3 regions of the Paenibacillus sp. J22R232 genome follow, and region 3 is predicted to be linked to each of the others. Evidence: predicted binding sites of a transcription regulator. Region 3 holds the regulator's gene; each other region holds the start of a gene.
The links. The regulator Rex, encoded in region 3, represses fermentation and respiration genes when NADH is low (regulators of the CRP and FNR family bind a similar motif). The targets are predictions, from matches to a motif close to TTGTGAAATATTTCACAA.

Region 1 (5,344 bases), on a different contig from region 3:
ATAAAATTCTTGCCTCCGCCGGCATCATGGTGCTGTTCTACGGAGCATCTGCCTTTTTTGCCAAAATGAAAATCATGCTCGGGCATCATTCTTTCCTGTCTGCCCTATTCCTTGTAGGCGGCTGCATTTCATTCGGCGCGGCCGTTGCCCTGCTCAACCAAATTTACAATTCCCATGCGGACACATACGAGCTGTTTCTCGTATGGTCGGCTCCCGCACTGCTGTTTTCTTTTATTACGCGCTTCAACCCGTTTTATTTGTTGTCCTATGTCCTAATACATTTAACGCTGTGGCAATATTTTTTCCCAAGCTCCATGTACATTGCACGCACAGATAACGAGCTTTGGCTGATTGGCAGCATGTTCGCGCTCATCAATCTGATCCTGTTCCTGCTTACGCAGTCCAAGCTTCTTCCTTCGGCTCCGCTGAAATTCGTTAGCTTTATCGTCTTCCATATCGCCTTGCTTTTTCTAAGCAATTCGACGCAGTTCGAGCATTTGGGCATGTGGATGAACATCGCTTGCCTCACTGCGATTGCGATAGGATTCTACTACTTCATCCGCGTTCGCCTGAACAAAGTGATGCTTACGCTCAATGCGCTGGCAGCATCAGCATTTGCCGTATTTAAATTTCTAGAGCTGCTTTCTGAGCATGCCTCTACTTCGTTTTTCATTTTCGGCCTGCTATTCGTTGCCTTGCTGCTGACCGCAAATTTCTTTTTCTTCCGCTTCCTCAACAAGCTGGGAGCAGATGAAACAAATGATGTGCCGCATGCGGAGACCAAGGTAAAGGAAGAGCATCAAAGCGTGCTCGTTGGCAGAATCGTCTCCACAATCGTGACGGTAATCGGTGTGTTGATCGGAAGCATTTCATTAGTAGGATTAGTCTTGCTTGCATCGAACAATGTCGATCCAGAGCAGGTATTGCTCGTCCTCTCCTTCCTGTTCGTGCTTCCGATGCTGCTGCTTCGCCGTCTCAATCCGGTCATCCGGTACACGATCCTAACGATCGGATACGCTGCAGGGGTAGTCGCCATCGTATGGATTGATGCCGCAGCCTTAACGCTTCTGTATCTCGCTCTAACGGCGGCAGGCTGGTTTAGGCTCCGCGGAAGGTCGCAGCATCTATTCAGCTATTCGCTCATTAACTTGAATATCGCCATTCTGCTGTTCCAGCTGTTCGAATACATTCAGCATGCTTCATCCTTTATTGTGCTTATTATGGCTGCGCTGAACGCCGTCGTCTATGCAAGCCACCATCTTCTACGCGAAGGGGCCATGCGACGGCATGTTAGGGAATGCGGACTGCTATTTACACTGCTGCTCATGTTTTGGCTCACGTTTATGCCTGACATTTTCCCGTATTCCTATGAGCTTTTTAATGTGATCAACTTCCTTGTCGTCACGGTTCTTTCATTCCTGTTCGTTCGCCGGAAGCAGACGCTCGAAGCAGCGGCGAGCTTAGTGTTTTGGTTCATCTTCGTTGGTTTCAAATACTACGACTTGTTCTGGACGCTGCTTCATAAATCGATAACCCTTGCTCTGTTAGGCGTGATCGCCATTGCCGTTACTTATGTGTTTGCCTATCGGTCACGCGCAGCGGTTCCGGAGGATACGGATGCTTACAGCCGAATTCTGCATAAGAGCCCTGTCCTAATCGCCATCGTCATCGTGCTTCAGCTTGGCTATGTCGGGTACCATGCAGCGACGAGCGAGATCCTGCTCTCTGGCGGAACTCCCGCAAAGCTTGCCATTGAGCCGCTTGACCCCAGATCGCTGCTGCAAGGCGATTACGTAACGCTCAATTACAGCATTTCTACGCCGCCGTCCATCGTAAACAAGGAGCTGGAGGCCCGCGGAGGCTCGCGCCGCATCAAGGCCGTGCTCCAGGAAGATGCGAATGGCATCTATCAATTTAGCCGGTTATATGCGCAGGGAGAGCCGATAAGCGCCAAAGAAATCGTCATTAATGGCGTCTATAATGGCTGGGATGGCATCTACTATGGCATTGAAACCTACTTTGTTCCGGAAGGCACCGGAATGGAGACCGAGCGGCAAGCGAAGTTTGCGCATATCGTGGTTGGAAAAAACGGAGACTCTCTTCTGAAACGATTAAGCAAAGAATAAGCAAACGCCTCAGCAATTGAAAAAAGCAGGACGTGCGCGGCCCACTTGGCCGGATACGTCCCGCTTTTTCTTATGAAGTCAGCCTGCTCAGCTCCGGAAACTCCTCCAGGTAGCCATTGCGTTCGAGCTCCATCAGCGCCTTCCGAATGCTTTGCTCGTCTTCCCCGGACTGATCCGAGAGCGTCAGCAGCTCCGCCAACGTAATTTCCTTATGCTCTTTGCAATACGTAAGCAGGCCTTTGGCCGCCCAGGACAAGCGGTCATCCTGGAATTCACCGATCATTTTACGGAACAATTTATGTGGTATTAACTGCTCATCTACTAAGGACTGCATCGCTTTTATGGCTAGTTTCGTCGTCATGCGCCCCTTTTTGGCAACCTCATCCAAGGTGAGCGACGCGGTATCCGCCGTGCTTGAGCTCAGTACGATATAAATCATTTGCGAATAAATATCCAAGCTCGGATTGTAAAAGATTTCGGTCGAAACGGTGAAGTTTCGCACATTTCCCGGTGTTATTTCAGTAGTCATATTCTTTCTCTCCCTTCCGATTGGTCTATACCATAATAAAGGTTCGGATACGGGGTTTCAAATCAGCCTTTATTAGAAAATGTTAATTGTAGTCAAACCGGTATTTCTCTAAATCGATTCGCCCCTCTGCGCTTACTTCTATGCCTTCCTCTTCAAGAAAACGAATCTGCGAATACCGCGCCTCCTCGTCGGTTATGGCAATTTCTCCTTTTGCATTAATGACTCTGTGCCAGGGAAGCTTATGAATACCGCTAAGCGAATGCAGAATGCGAACGACCTGCCTTGCGCCTCTTCGGCTGCCGGCCTGCTCGGCTACTTGGCCGTAAGTCATGACAGATCCTTTCGGTATCGACTGGATAATCAAGATTACCTTTTGAGTAAATGGCTTCATGTCAATCGTTCTCCTTCTCTTCCATAGGCCTGTTAAGGGCGCTTATTGCCCGTTTCTTAGCCTAAAGCGACAAATCGCAATATTTTTTTACAAAAAGTAATAAATTTCTTTTTAACTTTTGACAAAAACGATGTAGAATAGAAGCAAAGGGTTCAATCCGATTACGTCATGCTCGCTAATGCTTCCTTGTCCGATAGCCGGGATAAGGCTGTTACTAACGCACACACATTTTTTTGCGAAACTATGTGAAAAGTGTAACAAACTTCAAGGATGTTAAGCTTCACTTAGCGACTGGCACAATTGAGACCACAACTTACTTTCAAATTTACGCAAAGGAGGACATTCTATTATGTCACAACCAACTGCTGGACAAGAGGTCGCAGCAAGCCTCGTGGAAGAAAAGCAAACTTTGGATGTACTTGATCAGTTATTGAAGCCGGAGGTTCAACAGTCTTTGACTGTACTTGTAGACAACCTTCCGAAATTAGCTGAAATGGTTACGCTGATGACTAAAGCTTATGACTTCGCGCAAGGCATTGCAACAGACAAAGTGTTGATCAACGATTTCGCTCAAGGTATCGGTGAATTCGTCAAACCGGTTCAAGAAAAAGCAAAAGGTATCGCTACTGCAGCTATGGAAGCTGGCGAGCGCTCACAAGAGGCTGCTGGATCATCCGTCGGCCTATTCGCTATGCTGAAAATGCTGAAGGATCCAGAAGTTCAAAAAACGCTTCGCTTTGCACAAGCATTCCTTAGCGTATTGTCGGAACGGAAAAACGAAAAAGCATAATACACTGATTACGTATAGAACGAACGGAGGATGAACATGTCGAAGCAAATTCTAATTCTTGGTGGCGGTTACGGCGGTCTTCTAACTGCTCTAACAGCTCGCAAGCACCTAAGCGCAGCAGAAGCTAGCATTACAATCGTAAACCGTTTCCCTACTCACCAAATCATCACTGAGCTGCACAGACTTGCCGGCGATACGATTGCTGAGCAAGCCGTTGCTTTGCCGCTAAGCAAGCTTCTTGGCGACAAACAAGTCAACATCGTAGTTGACACCGTAAAAGAAATCAAACCGAATGAGAAGCAAGTGGTTCTCTCCAGCGGCCAAGTACAAAAGTACGATACGCTTGTCGTTGCCCTAGGCAGCGAAACGAACTACTTCGGAATTCCAGGACTCGAAGAGAACAGCCTTGTTCTTAAATCCGTTTCCGATGCTAACAAAATTCGCAAGCATGTGGAAGACCGTCTTGATGCTTACAAAAAATCAGGCAACAAAGCTGACGCAACAATCGTTGTCGGCGGCGGCGGCTTGACAGGCGTTGAGCTTGTTGGCGAGTTCGCGGACAGACTTCCTGAAGTATGCCGCAGCAAAGGCATCGACTTCAATGATATTTCGCTTTATTGCGTAGAAGCCGGCCCTGCCGTTCTGCCAATCTTCCCTAAAGTATTGATCGATCGTGCAGTGACAAGCTTAGAGAAGCGCGGCGTGAACTTCATTACGAGCGTAGCGATTACCGAAGCAACCAAAAGCTCCGTATCTTTGAAAGACGGACGCACGATCGAATCCAGCACAATCATCTGGACCGGCGGCGTTAAAGGCAACCCTGTTGTCGGCAGCAGCGGTCTTGCAGAGGATCGCGGCCGTTCTACGGTTACGCCTACTCTTCAATCGACTTCGCACGCTGACGTATTCCTAGCAGGCGACTGCGCGGTAGTATTCCCAGAGGGCGGCGACCGTCCTTACCCTCCTACGGCTCAACTTGCTTGGCAAATGGGCGAAACGGTAGGCTACAACCTAGCGGTTCAAATCAAAGGCGGCGTTATGGATAAGTTCGTTCCGGTATTCTCCGGTACGCTCGGCAGCCTTGGCCGCAAAGACGGCGTTGGCACAATCGGCGGAAACGCAACGCAGCTGAAAGGCTTGCCTGCATCCCTGATGAAGGAAGCGAGCAACATTCGTTATCTTTCGCACATCCACGGCCTATTCGCGCTTGCACACTAATACACATAAAGAAAGAAGGAGAGCATCGCGCTCTCCTTCTTTTTTTTCTTTTTTTGGCATCGCGTAGCTTATTACTGCTGCTCGGCCTGCCATGCTTTGAATTGCTTCCCGTATTCGGCAACCACTTTGTCCAGCCCTGCTGCCTTCAAGCTTTCCAGCGCGGCCGGGAAGTACTTATCATAATCCACTACCCCCATTTTGATCGGGAAGATTTTGGACTTTAGTTCCGACAGCACGTTCGCGTATTCGACGGCAATCGGCTCCGTGTTAAGACGGAAGCCCAGCACGGG
Region 2 (5,344 bases), on a different contig from region 3:
CCGGTTGATGAAACCTCTCCGCAGGCGAACAAACGCTTAATGTTTGTTTCTCCATTTAAGTCCGTTTTCACTCCGCCCATCATATAATGCATGGCTGGCGCTACCGGGATCCAATCCGAGGTCAGATCAAGGCCGTATCTCAAGCAGTATTCGTATATAGTAGGAAAACGGTGCTTGACCATCTCCGGTGATTCATGCGTAATATCGATGTAAACAAAGGTTGACTTCGTCTCTTCCATTTCGCTGACGATTGCGCGCGCAACAACGTCCCTAGGAGCCAGCTCTAGCTGCTCGTGATAACGCTCCATGAATCGTTCTCCCTTAATGTTGCGAAGAAAAGCACCCTCGCCCCGGACTGCCTCCGAAATCAAAAATCTCGGCGCCCCAGGGTAACAAAGCGAAGTGGGGTGGAATTGTATGAATTCTACGTCCTGTATGTATGCACCGGCACGGTATGCCATGGCAATGCCGTCACCTGTTGCGACCTCCGGATTGGTCGTATAGCGGTACAGCTGTCCGGCTCCGCCTGAGCTGAGAATAACAGCTTTGCCTTTCACGAATAAACGCTGTCCGCCTGGTTTTTGTACGATGGCTCCGCAGCAAACGCCGTCTTGCGTAACCAAATCGATGACAAAATGGTCATCCCACACCTCGATTTGGTCATTCGCAACCGCGGTTTCCGATAAAGCCCGAACAATCTCGAAGCCGGTAGCATCACCATTGGCATGCAAAATCCGACGCTGGCTGTGAGCGCCTTCCTTCGTCAGCGCAAACTCGCCATTCTCCAAGTCGAATTGCGTTCCCATCTTAATTAGGCTGCGAACGCCTTTCGGACCCTCGTGAACTAATACATCGACGGCTTCATCCGAGCATAGTCCAGCCCCCGCTATAAGCGTGTCTTGTCTATGGTAAGCAGGGGAATCCTCGTCCGATATAACGGCGGCGATACCGCCCTGCGCGTACCTTGTATTGCTGTCGAGCAGCGATTTTTTCGTAATCATAAGTACGGAATTGTTCTCGCTTGCCCGTATAGCGGTAAAAAGACCGGCAATGCCGGCCCCGATTACGATGACATCTTTTTCAACAACCGGCAGCTCACTTAGCTGCACATCTACTAAATATCTAGGAATCATCATGGCTCCCCCAAGCGTAAACGGTGAAACCCGGCTCACTGCCGTCTGCTTACGTCTTTTCATGGAATATAGGCATAAATTTGCAGCGAAGCTAATCTTGCGAGCATAAAAGCAGCGTTTCTTACTTCACAAGCAGCATGCGCTCCAAGGAAAGACGGGCTTGATCCGCAACATGAGGCGGTACGTAAATTTGTGGCTGCATCGTTTCCAAAGCTTTCACAAGCTTTTTCAAATTATTTACCTTCATATTCGGACAAACCAAGTATTTGGATGCAAAATGGAAGGTCTTGCCCGGGCTGTCAAGACGCAGCTGGTAGCCAGTTCCGTCCTCCGTGCCTACGATGAATTCTTGGCAATCGGATTCCTTGCAATATTTGATAATAGCTGTTGTACTGCCGACAAAGTCACCTAGCTCCACAACTTCGGGACGGCACTCCGGATGGACAACAAACTGTGCGTTCGGATATTTCGCTTTCATTTCCTCTACGTCTTTTACCGTAAGCATGTCATGCGTGTTGCAGTAGCCTTCCCAGATAATCATCTTCTTATCGGTGTTCTGCTGCACATAGTGGCCAAGGTTTTTATCAGGTACCCAAATCACTTCATCGCCCTCAACCGAATTCACGACCTTAACCGCGTTTGCTGACGTACAGCAAATATCCGTCTCTGCTTTAATTTCTGCAGACGAGTTAATGTAGGTTACGACCTTTGCGTTCGGATGCTGCGCTTTCAGCTTGCGCAAACCATCAACACTGACCATGTCTGCCATTGGGCAACCGGCGCGCTCATCGGGAATAATAACCGTTTTGTTAGGTGCAAGAATCTTAGCGCTCTCACCCATGAAGTGAACGCCGCAAAAAACGATAACGTCAGCATCCGTCTGGGCTGCCTTCTGCGCTAGCAAAAAGGAGTCGCCGCGGAAATCCGCTACCTCTTGTATTTCATCACGCTGATAATAATGAGCTAGAATAATAGCATTCCGTTCTTTCTTCAACTGTAACAACCGTTCACGCAGCTCGCGGTTTTGTTCCGCTTTGCGTTCCAGCGCCAGTGCTTCCACAGTAGATCCTCTCCTCTTATGAGGGATGGGGGTGTACCCATTCCGTTATACGGCAAGCTCAACTTTGTGAATTGATGCACAAACTTAGAAAGTCGCTTACCTATAGTTTAAACCAAAAGGGATAAATTCATTTGATTAAGTTTTAATTTACACGCGGTAGATGCTACTGTCAATGCGTGAAAGCCCTTTTTAGGCCCGCTGCTTCAAATTAATTTTTCTTATAGCTGTATCCGGGCAGCATTCGCAGCAAACGGGCTTTCTTAGCATAAAATCCGAGCCATTTCGACGATCCTAGCCTAATATGGCGATATTAGGCAATTATGCAGGTGCGATCGGAAGCACTTCTATATAAATAGAAAAGTCTCTCTCCTCAAGGGAAAGAGACTTTTGTCATCCATTAACGTTTTGCTGGATCGTATGGCTGACCAAGCGCAGAAGGCGCATTGGAACGGCCAACGGCACCCGCTAGAACGATCAAGGTCAATACATAAGGCAGCATATAGAAGAACTCTGCCGGAATTTGCTGTGCGAATTCAAATCGCTGCATAAAGCTTCTGAGCGCTTGTGCGAGACCGAAGAACATGGCCGCGCCTACTAGGCCAAGCGGATTCCATTTGCCGAATATCAGAGCAGCAAGCGCGATAAAGCCTTGGCCCGAAATCGTATTATGCGCGAAACTGCTTGTCGTGGTCAACGTAACCGTCGCGCCGCCGAGACCGGCTAGTGCTCCGCTAAGAAGAACCCCGATATAACGATACTTTGTTACGCTAATCCCTACCGTATCCGCCGAGCTTGGATGCTCGCCAACCGCGCGAAGACGCAGCCCGAATGGGGTACGGAACAGAATGAAGTAACTGATAACGGCAAGGGCAAGCGCGATATACGTTGTTGGGTAAGCGGTAAAAATTGCCCTGCCAAGCAGCGGTATATCGGATAGAAACGGAATCTGCCATTTATGGAACACATTTTCAAGCAATGGTGTCTGCCCCGAGCCCGCGTACAGGCTCTTTGTCAGGTAAAGGGATAAACCTAACGATAAAATATTAATAACGACGCCCACGACCGTTTGATCCGCCCGAAACGTAATCGTCGATATCGCATGAAGCAACGAGAACAGCATGCCGTAGATGGCTGCCGCGATAAAACCAATCCACGGCGAAACGCTGCCAAGACCCGCTTGAATCGCATATTCGGTAGCGACAGCCGCAGCAAACGCGCCTGACACCATTAAGCCTTCAAGACCGATGTTAACGACACCCGAGCGCTCCGAATACATTCCTCCAAGCGCCGTAAAGATCAGCGCGGTAGAAAAGACAAGCGTTGTATTTATGAGCTGTCCAATAATATCGAGTACGTTCATCTACGCCGCCTCCTTCCGCTTGCTCGCACGTTTATTTAGAAAAGGCTTAAGGAACCACTTCACCAATCCGTGCGAAGCAACGAAGAAAATGACGGCGCCGATTACGATGCGAACAACCTCCGGAGGAACGCCTGCACCAAAGCTCATACCGGCTGAGCCGTAGCTTAGCCCGCCGAATAAAACAGCGCCAAGCAGAACGCCTATCGGAGTATTTCCGCCAAGCAGCGCTACTGCGATACCGTCAAATCCATAACCAGGAGAAGCAGCCATCACAGTCTGGTTGCCAAATACACCAAGAATTTCAAAAACCCCGCCAAGCCCTGCGAACACGCCGCTTATGAACATCGATTTCACCATCGTTACGTTGACATTCATTCCCGCATACAGCGCTGCATCGGGATTGTGGCCAACCGCACGCAGCTCATAGCCTTGCTTCGTACGCCAAAGTACGATATAAAATACGATGACGCAGACGACCGCTATGATCGTTCCCCAGTGCATGCGTGCATTATCCGTCAGCTTGATCAGCCAATCGATTTTGACCATGGCGGATTCATGAACCGTCATCGATTTCTGTTGTCCCTTCTCTACAAGGAACTTCGCTACGATAAAGTTCGATAGAAACAATGCAATCCAATTGAGCATGATGGAGGAAATAACCTCGTTAACGCCGCGTTTCGCTTTCAGATAACCCGCGATGCCTGCCCACAAGCCGCCGAATACCGCGCCTGTTATGATGGCAAGCGGAGCGTGGATGTACCACGGTAGATCGAGCAAAACCCCTATGATCGTTGCGCCTGTCATACCCATGACAAACTGACCCTCTACCCCGATATTGAACAACCCGGTGCGGAATGCAAACGATACCGCAAGACCGGTAAATATGAGCGGCGTAATCGCTCGTATTGCTTCGCCAAGATTGTAAGGCGTGCTGAACAGCTTATCAAGCAGTGACGAATAGGCAAGAACCGGATTGTATCCGCCCGCCAGCATCGCAATTGCTCCTACAATTAGTCCGAGGACAATCGCAACCAAAGGTATGAGGATAGACGATTTGCTAAATATTTTTCTCAACGTTTCCATGCGCGCTATCCCCTCCCTTCGGCTGTTGCCTGGTTGCCGGCCATCATAAGGCCCAACTGTTGATCGTCTCTTTGCTCCGCGTCTACCTCGCCCATCAGCCTGCCTTCATACATAACCGCTATGCGGTCGGACAGAGCATAAAGCTCATCAAGCTCGAAAGAGACCAGCAGAATCGCCTTACCCTCATTCCGGGCTTGTACTAGACGCTTATGCACGTATTCAATCGCACCGATATCAAGCCCCCGCGTCGGCTGCACGGCAATGAGCAGATCGGGATCCTTGTGCAATTCCCTCGCGATAATCGCTTTTTGCTGATTGCCCCCAGACAGCGCGCGCGCATACGTATGGATACCGGATGAGCGGACGTCGAACTCTTTGACCAGCTTATCCGAGAGCGTATCCATCGCTTTATAATCAATGAACATTGTCTTTCCGAACTCAGGTTCGAAATACGTATTGAGGATCATGTTTTCGCTGACGCTGAAGTCTAGCACGAGGCCATGCTTATGCCTGTCCTCCGGGATGTGACCTACGCCCGCAACTGATACATCTCGTGGCGAATGATTCGTCATATCGCGCCCATTCAGCTTAACAGTGCCTCCATCGACCTTCCGCATCCCCGTAATCGCATAAATAAGCTCGCTTTGCCCATTGCCGTCAACGCCTGCGATACCAAGAATTTCTCCTGCCCGAATATTCAAATTAAGG
Region 3 (5,344 bases):
AGCTCAATCTCTTCGGTATTCAAATGCACGGCATGAGCAACAAGAGCTGGCCGTGAAAAGAATCCAAGACGATCCAAGTGCTCGACAGGTCTTACGCCGTAATCCCTTACATTCTGCTCAACCTCCGCAATAGTCTCGGACATATGCGTGTGAAGGGGCAGGTTATAGTCATGCGCGGCCTGTACGAAGCGCTCGATATATGCAGGAGGACAAGTGTATGGCGCATGTGGCGAGATCATGGTTGTTATGCGCCCGTCTGCTTTCCCATTCCAATCCCGTGCGAAAGCAACGGCTTCGGCAAGCTTGGCATCTTGAACGTCTTCCGGACATAATCCGATGACACCTCTGGTCAAAACACCGCGAATACCGCTTATCTCCGTCATTTGAGCCACTTGGTCCATGCGGTCATACATGTCAACAAATGCCGTCGTACCGGAACGCAGCATCTCTACGATGGCCAATCCGCTGCCTGCGCGCGTGTCCTGATCGACGTATTTGCCCTCCATTGGCCACATTTTTTGCTCTAGCCACACTTGGAGGTTTTGGTCGTCGGAATAGCCTCTAAGCAGACTCATCGCCGCGTGACCATGCGTGTTGATCAATCCTGGCATGAAGGCAAGCTTGCTTCCGTCGATCTTCTCTACAGCATCAGATAGCCCAACTGGCGCTTCGGTACCTATGTATGAAATTCGGTCATCCGTAACGACCATATGCCCTTTAAAAGATGGAGCTGCATCATCCATTGTAATAAACAAACCATTTTCAATCCAAATCTGACTCATCTTGGCTCTCTCCTTCTCGAACTAAATAGTAGGCGATGCTTAGCAATTCTCTGGTGAAATCCGCGTTTTGAATGCGTACCTCGTCTGGAACTCTCAATATGGCAGGCGCAAAGTTTAGAATTCCTTCCACGCCTGCCTCTACGAATTGATTGGCTACGTTTTGTGCCTCGATGGCAGGTACCGTGATAATGCCAATGCGAATCTTCTGCTCGGCAACCGTTGCGACTAGGTCGCTCATCGGAAGAACGGTTAAGTTATTGATGCTCGTTCCGATCTTACTCGGATGATCATCGAATACGGCCGTAATCTGCATATTATCCTTCGAGTATTTATTGTAATTGCATAAGGCATGTCCTAAGTTTCCGGCGCCAACCAATGCAACCTTTATCGTCTGGTCCACCTTCAGTATCTGACGAATCTTTTCGATGAGATAGACGACGTCATAGCCTACGCCTTTGCGGCCAAATTCACCGAAATAGGCTAGATCCTTGCGGATTTGGGCGGGGTTCAAATCAAGCTTATTTCCTAAATCTTGTGAAGAGATGGTCTGTATCTCGCGATTCACCATCTCATTTAATACTTGGAGATAAACGGGAAGCCTTCTAACGACAGCCTCTGATATTTTCGTTTGCTTCATCGCTTCTCCTCCTCCAAACTTGGCTCGATCACCTTATCGATCTTTTCTTCCTTTATGCCATCGCTTAGCCACTCGCGCATGCGGTTGATCATTTGGTCCGTGTGCATCGTTTCGATTTTGGGACCAGGCAGCGAGTATAAGAAATGTTTGCCATAGTAGGTATCGATGACCCTCGTATCATAAATAATGACGATGCCTTTATCCTGGGACGTTCTGACCAAACGGCCAAAACCCTGCTTGAAACGGATAACCGCTTGCGGAATGGAAAGCTTCATGAACGGGTTCTGCTTTTGCCGCTGCAGCATTTCCGCTTTGGCCTCTGCTAAGGGATGGCTTGGAGGCTGGAATGGCAAACGTACGATGGCTAAACAAATCAAAGCTTCTCCCGGTATGTCCACGCCTTCCCAGAAGCTGCTCGTACCAAGCAGCACGGACTCCGGCGTTTGACGGAAACGTCTCGTGAGTTTCGTGCGGTTGCCGCTGTCGATCCCTTGGCCCAGCACTTGTATCCCTGAGGAGCTCAGTTTTTCCTTCAAAGGCTCGTATACTTGTTTCAGCATCCGGTAAGAGGTGAACAAAACGAGCATTCTGCCTTTCGTTTCCTTAGCTGCGTCTGCTAGCGATGTTACGAGCATTTCCATATAGTTGTCATCGACGGCCGTTCCCTTTAGCATTGGGAAGTTGCGTGGGATAACGACGAGTGCTTGCTCTCTATAATTAAACGGCGAGGGCAGCTGAACGGTTTTCAGCCTTCCTTGCTCCTCGTAACCGGTAAGGCCTAGTTGCTCTTCCGCATACTGAAACGACTTTTGCACAGACAAAGTTGCCGATGTAAGCACAATGCTTTCTTTTACGTCGAAAAAGTATTTCTGCAGCTGCGCGCTTACGTCAACGGGGACGCCATACAATTGTACGGAGCGATAGCGGTACACGCTGCTTGCCTCGATCCAAAACACGGAATCGGTTAACTCGAGCTTAATGAATATTCGCAACTCGTCCTTTAACCTAACAATATCACGGACGGCACCGTTCAAGTCCGTAATAATAGCCTGTACGGCTATATCGTCGATACGGTCTTTAATGTCCGTTATCATTTTTTCAACCGTACGCGCAACGCGGTTAAGCTCCGTATGAAGATTGCCTTCAACGGTTTCGCCATCTACCCAACCTGCGGGAAGCTCGTTTTTTTTAAGCCGGCATACCGATTGCCCGTTTTCTGTAGGACCATCGGATGAGGTAGACGTAAAGCCGTAGAACATCTCAAACAACTTATCCCAATGCTCTTTGATGTCCTGAAATATCGGGATGACCGTATCGATGGTTTCCAGCCAAGAAGCCTGGTGCGCATCATCCTCATACAACAGCTTTTGACGGAGTCCAGGCAGCAAGCCTGATCTCGTATCCTTGTATAAACGCTGAATGACTTGAGTCAATGAGAAGTAATTAATCTGCATGCCCAAATGCTTTCCAGCTACTTCCTCGACATGGTGAGCTTCATCAATAATTAGATGCGTATACGAAGGCAGAAGCCGATGGTCGGCTTGAACATCCGTAAACAGCATGGAATGATTTGTGATGGTGACATCGGCGATGTTGGCTTCATGCTTGGCCCGGTGGTAGAAGCAGCGCTTAAACCAAGGGCATGCCCGATTCAGGCAAGAATCGGTATCGCTGGCTACCGTTGACCAGAATTCAGCTCCCTTGTTGCCAAAGTTAAGCTCCTCTTGGTCACCTGTTTCCGTTTCGCCTAGCCACACGACCATTTGTGCGGCAGTTACCGTGTCTTCAATGGGTGATACCAGATCCTTGGTGTTCACCTTTCCCTCGAATTTACGCAAGCACAAATAATTGCCTCTGCCTTTGAATATCGAAGCTCTGAATTCGAATGGCAGGATATCCTCGAGCAACGGCAGGTCACGCTGCCGCAACTGCTCCTGCAGATTGATGGTATGAGTGCTCACCACAACCTTTTTGCCGTTCTGTATGCCATAGTACAAAGCAGGAATTAAATAACCGAGTGATTTCCCTGTTCCCGTCCCGGCTTCAATAAGCAAATGCTGGTTTTGATTCAGCGCGCTGTACACCTCTTGAAACATCGCAACCTGTGCTTCACGTTCTTCGTAATTTTCGAACTTTTGCTCGAATCGCTGCCTTACGTCAGCCAAATAATTGTCGAAAGAAACATCGGTTAACGGCATCGCATTCGAGCTGTTTGAACGCGGAGGCTGCTCCTCGTTCCATTCCCTTACCTTCAAGGCGAATTGGTTGAAGTAATCGTATTCATTCGATTCAAATACGTTCTTGTACTCCATTTCCTGCTGTGTGTGCTTAATGAACCAGCTTAAATCGCTGTCGTCATCAACAAGCGCGGAAAGCCGCTGCAAAGTAAGCAGCGGCATTTTGCGAAGCTTTTTAACCGTTTCAATAAGCAATAGCCCGGTTGCCCTAGCATCGCTATCTGCGCGGTGATGCTGATCATGCGGTATACCGAATAGCTCGGAGACCGCTCCAAGCTGATACGTATTAATGGTCGGATATAAAATTTTGAGTAACTCAATCGTATCTAATCGTCTTCCGCCGAATGGGCGCATGCCGCATCTTTTGAGCGCTTGGTTCAAGAAACCTGCGTCAAACCCGACATTGTGCGCAACCAGTACAGCATCCTGCAGGAGAGGGACAAGTTTGTCGATTACCTCTTTGAGCGACGGTGCATCCGCAACGACCGATTCATCAATTCCTGTTAGTTGTGTAATGAAGGCCGGTATTGGGATATTAGGCCGAACAAAGGAGCTATACTGGTCAATAATCTCTAGCTCATCAGAAACGATGACTAGACCAACCTGCAAAATGTCATCCTCCGAGCTATGTCCCGTCGTTTCTAAATCCAATACTGCAAATTTCATTCATTCCCCGATCCTCTCACAAACAGCACAGCTCCGTGCTTCCGAAATATAACGATAATTGCTTAGGCGTTTCTTGGCATGACTTCAAGTTATTCATTGGATCCTTAAAGCTAGGACAAACATCGTGTGCCTTCAGAAACAACTGTTCTGCCTGCGCCATATTCATATGCACCGCTTGAATGCACCCTAGCGCATTATAGCCCATTGCCAGCCATTTGGGAAAGTCCGTTGTGGCAATCAGCATTTGAAAATGTCGCTGTGCCTCGCTCCAGTTTTGAAGATGCATATTCGTCATGCCAAGAAATAATCGAGCCAAATTACATTCGGGCGACTGAATGATAACGGTTTGGAATTGCATCGCTGCTTCAGAAAACATAAATAATTTATAATAGCCTTGACCTTTGGATATGACGGCAGCAAGCTCGTCTGGAATTTCCAAATCTGCTGAGCTGCAGGTTGCTTTCCCGCTAATAGGCATAATGGACGGAACCGCGCCAGCAGAGCTTGGGACATCGGACAATTCAACCTGCTGCTCCTTGAAATCAGCAAATTTCTCTTCGAACTCAAGCCATTGCTCGATAAACGTATCGCTGACCTTCTTCAATTCATTGATTTGTTCTTCGTAAAGCTGCTTTTCCTTGGAATCTGCATCGCCATACTGCTCAATAATTTGATCAAGCATGTCATTCATGGATGAAAACATATGTTGGAACATACCGCACCCGCCTTCGCCAAAGAATTAAGGAGTGTTATGTTCATTTTCTGTTTTAAAGGCGTTTTTCATGCAGCATCCCATTCGTTACATAATGCAGGGATTTAAAAAAGGAGCCTTGGATTACAGAATCGTCGCGTGAAGCTCTTGATTCAGCATCTGCAGCGGACGGTTGTCGGCATCTAAGATCGTAACGATTGGCTTATGCTCTCTGGCTTCAGCATCTGTCATCATGGCGTACGATATGATGATGACCTGGTCTCCAGGCTGCACCTGTCTCGCAGCAGCCCCGTTTAGGCAAATAACGCCT

Region 1: AC0YN3_RS14480 (DUF1641 domain-containing protein) is a predicted target of Rex. The motif match lies at 3,290-3,307, and genes of this name have one in related genera.
Region 2: nadA (quinolinate synthase NadA) is a predicted target of Rex. The motif match lies at 2,258-2,275, and genes of this name have one in related genera.

The regions. Positions count from the first base shown of each region.
Region 1 is NZ_JBWDNK010000004.1:140,562-145,905, reverse strand. It holds gene AC0YN3_RS14495 (GDYXXLXY domain-containing protein) at 1-2,126, shown strand, start outside; gene AC0YN3_RS14490 (hypothetical protein) at 2,197-2,655, opposite strand; gene AC0YN3_RS14485 (MGMT family protein) at 2,738-3,046, opposite strand; gene AC0YN3_RS14480 (DUF1641 domain-containing protein) at 3,396-3,836, shown strand; gene AC0YN3_RS14475 (NAD(P)/FAD-dependent oxidoreductase) at 3,873-5,054, shown strand; gene AC0YN3_RS14470 (extracellular solute-binding protein) at 5,126-5,344, opposite strand, start outside.
Region 2 is NZ_JBWDNK010000021.1:56,951-62,294, reverse strand. It holds gene nadB (L-aspartate oxidase) at 1-1,133, opposite strand, end outside; gene nadA (quinolinate synthase NadA) at 1,255-2,193, opposite strand; gene AC0YN3_RS30395 (ABC transporter permease) at 2,591-3,553, opposite strand; gene AC0YN3_RS30390 (ABC transporter permease) at 3,554-4,636, opposite strand; gene AC0YN3_RS30385 (ABC transporter ATP-binding protein) at 4,642-5,344, opposite strand, start outside.
Region 3 is NZ_JBWDNK010000001.1:1,217,219-1,222,562, forward strand. It holds gene AC0YN3_RS05605 (amidohydrolase) at 1-782, opposite strand, end outside; gene AC0YN3_RS05610 (redox-sensing transcriptional repressor Rex) at 763-1,419, opposite strand; gene dinG (ATP-dependent DNA helicase DinG) at 1,416-4,322, opposite strand; gene AC0YN3_RS05620 (hypothetical protein) at 4,339-5,037, opposite strand; gene panD (aspartate 1-decarboxylase) at 5,158-5,344, opposite strand, start outside.